Regions from separate parts of the Dyella sp. NPDC103356 genome, predicted to be linked through region 3. Evidence: predicted binding sites of a transcription regulator. Region 3 holds the regulator's gene; each other region holds the start of a gene.
The links. Region 3 encodes FliA, which starts transcription of late flagellar genes. Its sites were predicted from a motif close to TAAAGTTTNNCNNNCNNNGGCCGATAA; they were not measured.

Region 1 (3,278 bases), on a different contig from region 3:
CTCCAGGCCTTTGCTGGAATGCATGGTGACCAGCTTGACCGTATCGTCGACGACGAACAGCGCGCTCTTGCCGTTACGGTCGGCGAGCCGGCTGGGAATACCCACGCGGTCCAGGGCTTCGTGCAACTTCTCGCCTTCCCACAGATTGCGGAAGATCACCGCCATGTCCGAGTAGCGGCGGCCTTGTGCGTGCTCATCGCGCAGGCAGTCGATGATTGCGCCGAGCTGATCGGCGGCGTGTTCGACACGGATCAATTCGGGTATCGCACCGCGCCGTCCGGCGCTTTGCGGTTCGATCAGCGGTACGCCATCGTCGTCATCGTCATGCTCGTCGAGCAACTCGTTGGCGAAGCGGCGTGCTACCGACAGGATCTCCATCGTGTTGCGATAATTGATGCGCAGGATCGTCGTGCGGCCTTGTGCCTGCACGCCGACGCTTTTCCAGGTGAACTTCGGGCGATCCGTCTTGCCGTAGATGTTCTGCGCGTCGTCGTAGAGCACCAACAACGAGTTGGTATCCGGGTCGACCATCTGCACGATCAGGCGATACCAGTCCGGTTCGAAGTCGTGCCCTTCGTCGATCAGCACGGCACCGTACTGAAAGCGCGGGATCTGCCCGCGCTCGACACCGGCCATCACGCGCTCGACCATGCCTTCGAAATCGTCGTGCTTGGGCGGCAGTTCCACGTGGTAGGCCACCAGCATCTTTCGGCACCATTTGTGGAAGTTGTAGACCTGCACCTTGTCGCTCAGGCCGCGCTCGCCCATCAGCTGATCGAGCCGCGCGGCGAGCGTCTTGTTGTAGCAAAGCACGAGGATCGGTTTGGACAGGGATCGCGCCAGATGGATCGCGCGATAGCCCAGGATCATGGTCTTGCCCGAGCCGGCAACGCCGTGAATGATGCGATGCTCGTCGCCGATCGAACGCGCCAGTTGTTCCTGCTGTGCGTCCATCACCTTGATCAGGTCGGGAATCTCGACCGGCTTGCTGCTGTTGGAGGTGCCGTTGGCGAAGAGGCCGAACTGGCCTTCGCCCAGCTCCACGCGCAGCTCGGGGAAAAGGTGCCAGCGGATGCGATCGATCTGCGGCAAGGTCAGAGCACAAGGAAAGACCTGCGGGAACATCGCCCACAGCTGTTCCTGAAACGTCTCGATATCCGCCGTCTCGTAGATTTCGTCGCGGCAGAGCACCAGATGGGAAGGTAGAACCTCGCCCAGCTGGGCCTCGTCGAACTGCTTGCGACTGACATTGGCCAGCACTACGCCGTAGGCCCAGGGCATGATCAGCTTGCCCGCATGCCGGTGGCCGGGCGGATGGCGCAGGGCCGGGTCGCGCTCCAGGACCACGCCGATTTCCAGTGCGTACGCGCGCGCCTGCAGCAGCGGGTTGGTCTCCTTGACCATGCCGCGGTCGGTCACCAGGGTGAACTGGGTGGTGTCGGCGTGGCGGATGGTGTCGGGCTTCCAGTCCTTGATTTCCAGCACCAGCAGGCCACGGCGCGGGTGAAACACGACGAAGTCCGGTCGGCGCTGCTTGAGCCCGATCGGTACGTCGTACCAGAGCAGATAGTCGTCCTCGAGCTTTTGCTCCAGGCGCTCGGAGAGGCGCTTCTCGCCGGCGGTCATGCGCGAAAGGCAGCTATTACGGCTTGGAATCAGTTTTGCCATCCGTGTGTCCCGCGCTGCCTCGTAGCTGACTGTTGGCCGATCTTAGAGCCTGTGGCGGGTGCTGGAGTAGTCCAAAGCCCATCACAAATCAGCAAGCTGGCCGCTGTTTACGACCAAAGAGCCCTCAAGTTACTGCGCTTGCGGCCGATAGCATAGTAAGGGTCCGCTAGGTTATGGGGCTCGCTAGGTGAACCTACGGAGCCTATGGCCATCGACCTGGCGTCCATTGCAGTACTGGGCGCGCTACAAGCCGGTTTGCTGGCGATCGTGCTGCTGGTCGCCACGCGCAGTTATGCCGGGGTCGCCAAGGCGAGCCTGCGCATACGCGGCTGGGCGCTGCTGTTCGAGGCCGCTGGCTGGTGGTTGTTGGGCCTGCGTGGCGTCCTTGGCGACTGGTGGTCGATCGTGCTGGCCAACGGCCTGGTCTTGCTGTCGTATGCGCTCACGGTGCGTGCATTGCGCATGCTGCTCGGCGCGCCGTCGCGACAGAGCATCGTATTGCTTGTCAGCGCCGCATGCTGGCTGGTCATCGTCTGGTACGCGATGGTGGAGCCCAACTATCGTGTGCGCGTGCTGTGGGCGTCGTTGCCCATCGCGGTCGACGTGACCTTTCTGATCAAGCCGTTGCGTCATTGCCTGCGTAAACGAGGCTCCAACGCAGAGCGCGTCATGCTTGGCGTGCTGGCGATATCTGCCGGGTTGCTTGCCTGGCGTATCGTCGATCTGCTGTTTGGCCGGGCGCCGCCGGGTGGCCTGTTGGATCGCACGCTGGTCAACACGATCTACATGATGCTCACCGCGATGCAGCCGACGTTTACCAGCATCGGTTTTCTGTTGATGTACAACGAAGCGATGCAGGCGGACCTGAAACGCGTCGCGCGCATCGATCCGTTGACCGGCGTCAACAATCGCCTCGCATTGGCCGAGAAAGCCAGCAGTCTGCTCGATCGGTCACGACAGACCGGTCGGCCGTTTGCTGCACTGATGCTGGATGCGGATCACTTCAAGCGTATCAACGACCGATTCGGCCATGACGGTGGCGACAAGGTGCTGCTCACGCTGGTCGATAGTATTCGCGCGAGTCTGGGGCGACGCGATGTCATTGGTCGCGTCGGTGGCGAAGAGTTTGTGGTGCTCTCTCCTGATGCCAGTCTGGGTGAGGCGCTGGTACTGGGCGAACGGATTCGGCTTGCGGTCGAAAACGCGCAGCTATGGATCGAAGGCGAGGTTCAATCCTTGACGGTTTCGATCGGCGTGACTGTATCGCAACCGGAAGACAACGAAACCGAGGCGATTCTGCGGCGTGCGGATCTTGCGCTTTATGCGGCAAAACGTGCAGGGCGTAACCGTGTCATGTCCGCAGACATTCATCAAGAGCACATTAAAGATTCGATTATCTCATGAAGTAGAAGCACCTCTCGAGTTGTCGGATTTATCCCGATCAATTCATCAAGAATACACGCTGATATTCGGCTTCTACATTGATGTGACGAATATTGCGGATTGTTGCGGAAAGTTGTGACATCATGACCCTCGTTTTCCGGTAAGCAATGTATTGCGTGCCGTTAGGGATGAGTTTTTTCAGGATGAAACCGCATGAGTATTTGCGT
Region 2 (3,278 bases), on a different contig from region 3:
ACCAGTCGGCTGCCGCTTTCGACCTTCTCGGCACTGTCGTGAATCAACGCCTTGATCTCGCGCGCCGCCGATGCACTGCGCTGGGCCAGGTTACGTACCTCGGTGGCTACGACTGCAAAACCTCGCCCTTGCTCGCCGGCACGCGCTGCTTCCACCGCCGCGTTGAGCGCGAGCAGGTTGGTCTGGAAAGCGATCTCGTCGATAAGGCCGACGATATCGCCGATGCGCCGGCTCGAGTCGCCGATCTCGTCCATCGCGTGCACGGCCTTGGCCACGACGTCACCGCCCTGGCGCGCTTCGTCGCGAGCATCGCGCGCCAGCTGATTGGCGGCGCTGGCGTTATCGGCATTCTGGCGCACCGTCGCGGTCAGCTCTTCCATCGACGATGCGGTTTCTTCCAGCCCCGCGGCCTGCTCCTGCGTGCGTTGCGAAAGATCGTCGTTGCCCTGGGAGATCTGCTCGGCGCCGCTACGCACGATGTCGGCACCCTGGCGCACGTCGCTGACGATATCGGCCAGGCGCTGCCGCATCCCGGCGAGCGTATGCAGCACGCTGCCTTCATGGAACGACTCATCGCCATGCGCACGCACATCGCCGTCGGCAATGCGCTGCGCCATCGCCATGGCCATGTGCGGCTCGCCGCCGATGCTGCGGCCCACGCCACGCACCGCGATCAGCACCACGCCGAAAACCAGCAAGGCCACCAGTGCGGCGAACGCGCCAAACTCCAACAGCACACGGTAGAAGGCCTGTTGCACATCTTCGATGTACACACCCGTGCCCAGATGCCAATCCCATGCCGGCGTCATGCTGACGTAGCTGATCTTCGGCAGCGCGCCCTTGCCGTCGGGCTTGGGCCAGGTGTAGTCGATAAAACCATGGCCCTCGCGCTTGTCGAGCGCCACCATGGCGCGAAAAAGTTCCTTGCCGTTGGTGTCTTTCTTGTCGCCCACATTGCTGCCGACCATCTTGGGCGATACCGGATGCATCAGCATCACCGGCCCGGAATCGATCAGGAAGAAGTACCCGGTGCCGTTGTCCCAACGCATCGCGCGCAGCTCGTCCATCGCCTGGCGCTGTGCATCGGCGCGACTGAGCTTGCCGGACGATTCCAGCGCCACATAGCGATCGATAATGGCCTGCCCGGCATCGATATAGCCACGCAGGTTTTGCTTACGCTCGGCCAATAATGTCGACCGGCTTTGCAAAGAGGCAAAGACCGTGAGTGCCACCAGCCCGATAGCAACCACGCCCAGGATCGCGGCAAAACGCGATTTCATGGTCTTCATAGATTTTGCCCCTGTCATGCCTACTGCCTACTACCCGTACTTGGACCGGTTATCGTCCGGCCATGGGGTGGCTATCGGCGGGGGATCGAAAAATCTTGATAGGCCAAATGGCCAGTGGCGAGACCGGCTCATCCGAATAACCCCGGTTCCTCCCATCGTCATCCCGGCGCAGGCCGGGATCCAGTGACTTTGCAGTCGGTTATCGCGAAAACCGGGAACCGAAGCCACTGGATCCCGGCCTTCGCCGGGATCACGAATAGGGGGGATTTCGCTATGCGGCGTAGCAAGATTTCAAGGATTTCGTGCGCGCCTATACTCATCACACGATTCACGTCCACCGAGATGACCGATGCGTTCGCTGCCCCCGCTCAATCCCTTGCTGGCATTCGAGGCCGCATCGCGCCATCTGAATTTCACCAAGGCCGCGCGTGAGCTCAACGTTACCCAGGGGGCGATCAGCCACCAGATTGCCGTGCTAGAAGAGTATTTCGGCGCGAAGCTTTTCGAACGCAAGAGCAACCAGCTGGAGCTGACGCCCAACGCCGCTGCCTATGCGGAAACGCTGCATGCCGCGTTCGATGATGTGCGCAGGGCAACCGCCAGCTTCAGCGCCGCTGTGTCGCCACGCACGACGCTTACGATCAAAGGCTATCCGCTGCTGCTCAGCCGCTGGCTGACACCACGCCTGCCCGCTTTCAGCCGACAGTTTCCACATATCGATCTGCGGCTGGTCTCGGTATCCGGCGCAAGCCTGGTCGATTTCGAAAATCAGGATATCGACATCGGCATCCGTTACGGTCGCGGCCGCTGGAAAGGGCTGACCAGCCACCTGCTGTTCGCCGACGAGCTCATCCCGGTCTGCACCAAGGCCTTGGCAAAAACGCTGCACCTGAAGACCGCGCGGGACTTGGTCGGCAAGCCTTTATTGCAGACCCACGCACGCGTCAACGACTGGCCCGACTGGTTCAGCTGTGCCGGCGTGGACGACGAAAACGCGCTCAAGCAACTGACTTCGTTCGAGGACCTGGGCATCGTGCACCGCTTCGCCATCGAAGGCAGCGGTATCGCCATCCTGCAGAAGAATTACGTGGAAGACGATCTACGCGAAGGCCGCCTGATCATCCCGTGCGCTCCGGTGCTGAGACGCGACCTGGGTTATCACCTGGTCACGCCCACCAACAGCGCAAAAGACAGCAAGGTGAGGGAGTTTTCCAACTGGCTGCTGGCCAACCTGGGCTAGCGCTGGTCCAGCATCCGTTGTGCGAGCTTCAGATGCGGCGCATCGACCATCTCGCCCCGTAACGACACCGCGCCAGCCTGCGGGTTTTCTGCAAAGGCGGCCACGATAGCGCGAGCACGCGCCAGCGCCTGCTCGGAAGGCTCGAACGCGCGATGGATGGTATCGAGCTGCGCGGGGTGAATGGCCATCATGCCGGTGAAACCATCCTGTGCGGCACGCGTCGCCACCGCTGAAAGACGTTCGATATCCGTGAAATCGGGATGCACCGTTTCAATCGCCGGCACGCCTGCCGCATGCGCGGCAAACAGCGACAGCGATCGCACCAGCTCATAGGGTGAAGTAAACCGCCCTGCCTCGCGCACCGCCACGGCGCCGACCGCCGAAGACAGGTCTTCCGCTCCCCAGGTCAAACCGAACAGACGATGCGAGACATCGCGATAGGTTCCCAGTTCGAAGATCGCCGCGGGCGTCTCGGTCGCTATGGGAAGGATCGGCAAATGCGCCAGTCCGACGCGGCCCAATAGCGCATCGAGTTGAGCGATCGATTCGCGCCCCGCTGCCTTGGGCAATACGATGCCGTCGGGTGGATAATCGGCCAGACATTCGACATCCGCGCGCGCCAGACCGCTTTGCAAGGGATTGATGCGTACGAACAGCAAGGTATGGCGCGTCTGGGTCGCCAGAAACCTGGCGAGGATGATGCGAGCATCGGCCTTTCGGTCCGGCGCCACCGAGTCTTCGAGATCGAG
Region 3 (3,278 bases):
TGCGCCAGGTACTGACTTCATTGCGCGGTCGCCAGGCCGTGCTGGTCGACACCGCCGGTGTGGCGGGTAACGATCCGCGTCTGCAGCAGCAGATGGAGTTGCTGCACGACGTCGGCGACGTCCGCGTGTGCGTGGCGATGGCCGCCAACACGCAGGCACAGGCGCTGGACGCCACCATTCGCGCCTACCTGCCGCTGAAGCCGCAGGCATGCATTCTGACCAAGCTGGACGAGACACCGAATCTTGGCGGTGCCTTGTCCACGCTGATCCGCCATCACCTGCCGCTCGACTACGTGACCGACGGCCAGCGCGTGCCCGAAGACATTGCCGCTGCCGATGCGCGTGCGCTGGTCTGCCGCGCTGCACAGGCGCTGAAATCCAGCGGCACTACCGAAGACACCACCATGGCCGATCGTTTCGGCCTCAGCCTGGCGAGCGCTTGAACCCCATGGGAACCTTGGCGATGAATCAGGCGTGGGGATTGCGGCAGATGTTTCCTGCCCTTGCGGCACTGCGTGCGCGCGACGCGCACGCCAGCGAACATCTGCGTGGAGATCAGGCGATGGGTTTGAGTTCGACAGTGCCGCGGCCGCGCACTCGCGCGATCACGATTGCCGGCGGCAAGGGCGGCGTGGGCAAATCCACCGTCGCGGTGAATCTGGGTATGGCGCTGTCGATGGCCGGGCACGAGACCATGCTGCTCGATGCGGATATGGGGCTGGCCAATGTCGACGTGCTGCTCGGCCTGACGCCGTCGCGGCATATCGGTCACCTGCTCGACGGCAGCTGCACGCTGGACGAGCTGGCGGTGACCGCGCCGCATGGCCTGAAGATCATCCCGGCCGGTTCGGGCGCGCGGCGCCTGGCCCAGCTGAGCAATGGCGAGCATGCGGCGGTGATCCGCGCCTTCGACGAACTGGTGCGCCCGCCCCAATACCTGCTGGTCGATACCGCCGCGGGCGTCTCCGACAGCGTGGCCATGTTCGCGGCCGCGGCCGACGACGTCATTCTGGTGGTCTGTGACGAGCCGGCCTCGCTGACCGATGCCTACGCCCTGATCAAGGTGCTCAGCCGCGACTTCGGGGTACGCCGCTACCGCGTGGTGGCCAATATGGTGCGCCATGCCGGCGAGGCTAAGCACTTGTATGAAAAGCTTTCTCGGGTCAGCGACCGGTTCCTCGACGTCGCGCTCGACTTCATGGGGATGATCCCGCACGACGAGTACCTGCGCCGGGCGATCCGGCGCCAGTGCGCGGTGGTCGATGCCGCCCCGGGCAGCCGGTCGGCACAGGGATTCAAGCAATTGGCAGGTGCGGTCGATACATGGGGTGAACCCGAGTACCCCAACCACGACCGGATTGCCTTCTTTGGTGGTCAGGCGGCGTTGGAGCCAAGCCTGGCAGGGGATGGGTGGGCGAGATGAGCGTGGCTTCCGAATATCTGCAACTGCAACGCGAGAGCACCGAAGACATGGTGCGCCAGCACGCGCCTCTGGTGCGGCGTATCGCCTATCACCTGATGGGGCGGTTGCCGTCGAGCGTGGACGTGGACGATCTGGTGCAGGCGGGCATGATCGGCCTGCTCGAGGCCGCACGTAACTACGCCACCGATCGCTCGGCCAGCTTCGAGACCTATGCCGGCATCCGCATCCGCGGCGCCATGCTCGACGAGTTGCGCAAGACCGACTGGACGCCGCGCTCGGTGCATCGCAAGTTGCGCGAAGTCACCGAAGTGGTGCGTCAGATCGAAAACGAAACCGGCGCTGATGCCATCGATGCCGAGGTGATCCGGCGCATGGGCATCACCGCGCAGGAGTACCACCAGATTCTCGCCGACGCGACCAGCGCGCGTCTGCTCAGCCTCACCGCGCCGGACGACGACGAAGGCGGCGCCGCGCTGGACGTAGTCGATCAGGATGGCCTGGAGCCGCAGGATCGCGTCGAACAGGAAGGCATGCGCGAGGCCCTGATCGACTCGATCTCCGGTCTGCCCGAACGCGAACAACTAGTGATGTCGCTGTACTACGAACAAGAATTGAACCTGAAAGAAATCGGCGCCGTGCTCGGCGTTACCGAATCGCGCGTGTGTCAGATCCACGGCCAGGCGCTGGTGCGGTTGCGGGCGCGGATGTCCGGTTGGCGCGATGGCGCCGGAAATGGGGAACGGGGAACGGGGAGGGTGGAGCGCCGCCGCTGACCTCGAACTATCCGCAACCTTCTTCTCCGTTCCCTGTTCCTTATTCCCCGTTCCCAACCTACAAGCCGGAGCCCTCCCGTTGGACAAGAACATGAAAATCCTGGTGGTCGACGACTTTTCCACCATGCGGCGCATCGTGCGTAACCTGCTGGTCGAGCTGGGTTTCTCCAACCCGCTGATCCAGGAAGCCGAAGACGGCAATAACGCCATGACGATGCTGCGCGAGATGCCGTTCGACCTGGTCGTGACCGACTGGAACATGCCCAACATGACCGGCATCGACCTGTTGCGCGCGATCCGCGCCGAGCCTTCGTTGAAGGGCATGCCGGTGCTGATGGTGACGGCGGAAAACAACCGCGACCAGATCATCGCCGCCGCGCAGGCCGGCGTGAACGGCTACATCGTCAAGCCGTTCACCGCGGCCACGCTGAAAGAAAAACTCGACAAAATCTTCGAGCGGCTCGCCGCGCAAGGAGCCACCGCATGAGCACTTCTTCGTTGCTACTTTCCGAGACCGCCTTGCCGACCGAGCTGCAGCAGCTGCTCAACAGTGCCGACCGCGCGGATTTCGAACTGGCGCTCGATGCGCTGGCACGCCAGCGCGAACAGCATCTGTTCCGCGCCTTGGGCCTGCTGGCGCGCGACCTGCACGAAGCGGTACGTCGCCTCGGCAGCGACCTGGCATTGGAGGGCGTACCCGATAGCGTCGCCGATGCGCGCAAGAACCTGCTCGATGTACTGGAAATGAGTTCGCAGGCCGCGCATCGCAGCCTCGATTTCGCCGAACGCATGCGTCCGCAGGCCGAAGCGCTGGAAGCCAACGCGATTGAAATCCTCGCGTGGAGCGACGAGAACGAAGCCGGTGCCGTACTCGCGCGTCAGGCACGTGAGTTTGCCGCCGCTAGCCGTGACGGTCTCAACGACATGGTGCTGGCGCAGTCCTGGCAGGATCTTTCCGGCCAGCGCATCAAGAAGGTCGCGCATTTTATCGGTAGCGTGGAATCGTCCCTGCTGGAACTGGTTCGCCTCACCGGCGCACTGGCCGGCGGCGAAGCGCCTGCAGCAGCGGCCAAGGTCAACAG

Region 1: ACZ6WW_RS21990 (GGDEF domain-containing protein) is a predicted target of FliA. The motif match lies at 1,793-1,819, and genes of this name have one in related genera.
Region 2: ACZ6WW_RS07540 (methyl-accepting chemotaxis protein) is a predicted target of FliA. The motif match lies at 1,361-1,387, and genes of this name have one in related genera.

The regions. Positions count from the first base shown of each region.
Region 1 is NZ_JBVJLZ010000013.1:32,295-35,572, forward strand. Features, by position in the region: gene ACZ6WW_RS21985 (3'-5' exonuclease) at 1-1,668, opposite strand, end outside; gene ACZ6WW_RS21990 (GGDEF domain-containing protein) at 1,873-3,072, shown strand; gene ACZ6WW_RS21995 (hypothetical protein) at 3,265-3,278, shown strand, end outside.
Region 2 is NZ_JBVJLZ010000003.1:147,393-150,670, forward strand. Features, by position in the region: gene ACZ6WW_RS07540 (methyl-accepting chemotaxis protein) at 1-1,289, opposite strand, end outside; gene ACZ6WW_RS07545 (LysR substrate-binding domain-containing protein) at 1,639-2,529, shown strand; gene ACZ6WW_RS07550 (HpcH/HpaI aldolase/citrate lyase family protein) at 2,526-3,278, opposite strand, start outside.
Region 3 is NZ_JBVJLZ010000012.1:56,948-60,225, forward strand. Features, by position in the region: gene flhF (flagellar biosynthesis protein FlhF) at 1-443, shown strand, start outside; gene ACZ6WW_RS21475 (MinD/ParA family protein) at 464-1,423, shown strand; gene ACZ6WW_RS21480 (RNA polymerase sigma factor FliA) at 1,420-2,196, shown strand; gene cheY (chemotaxis response regulator CheY) at 2,276-2,683, shown strand; gene ACZ6WW_RS21490 (protein phosphatase CheZ) at 2,680-3,278, shown strand, end outside.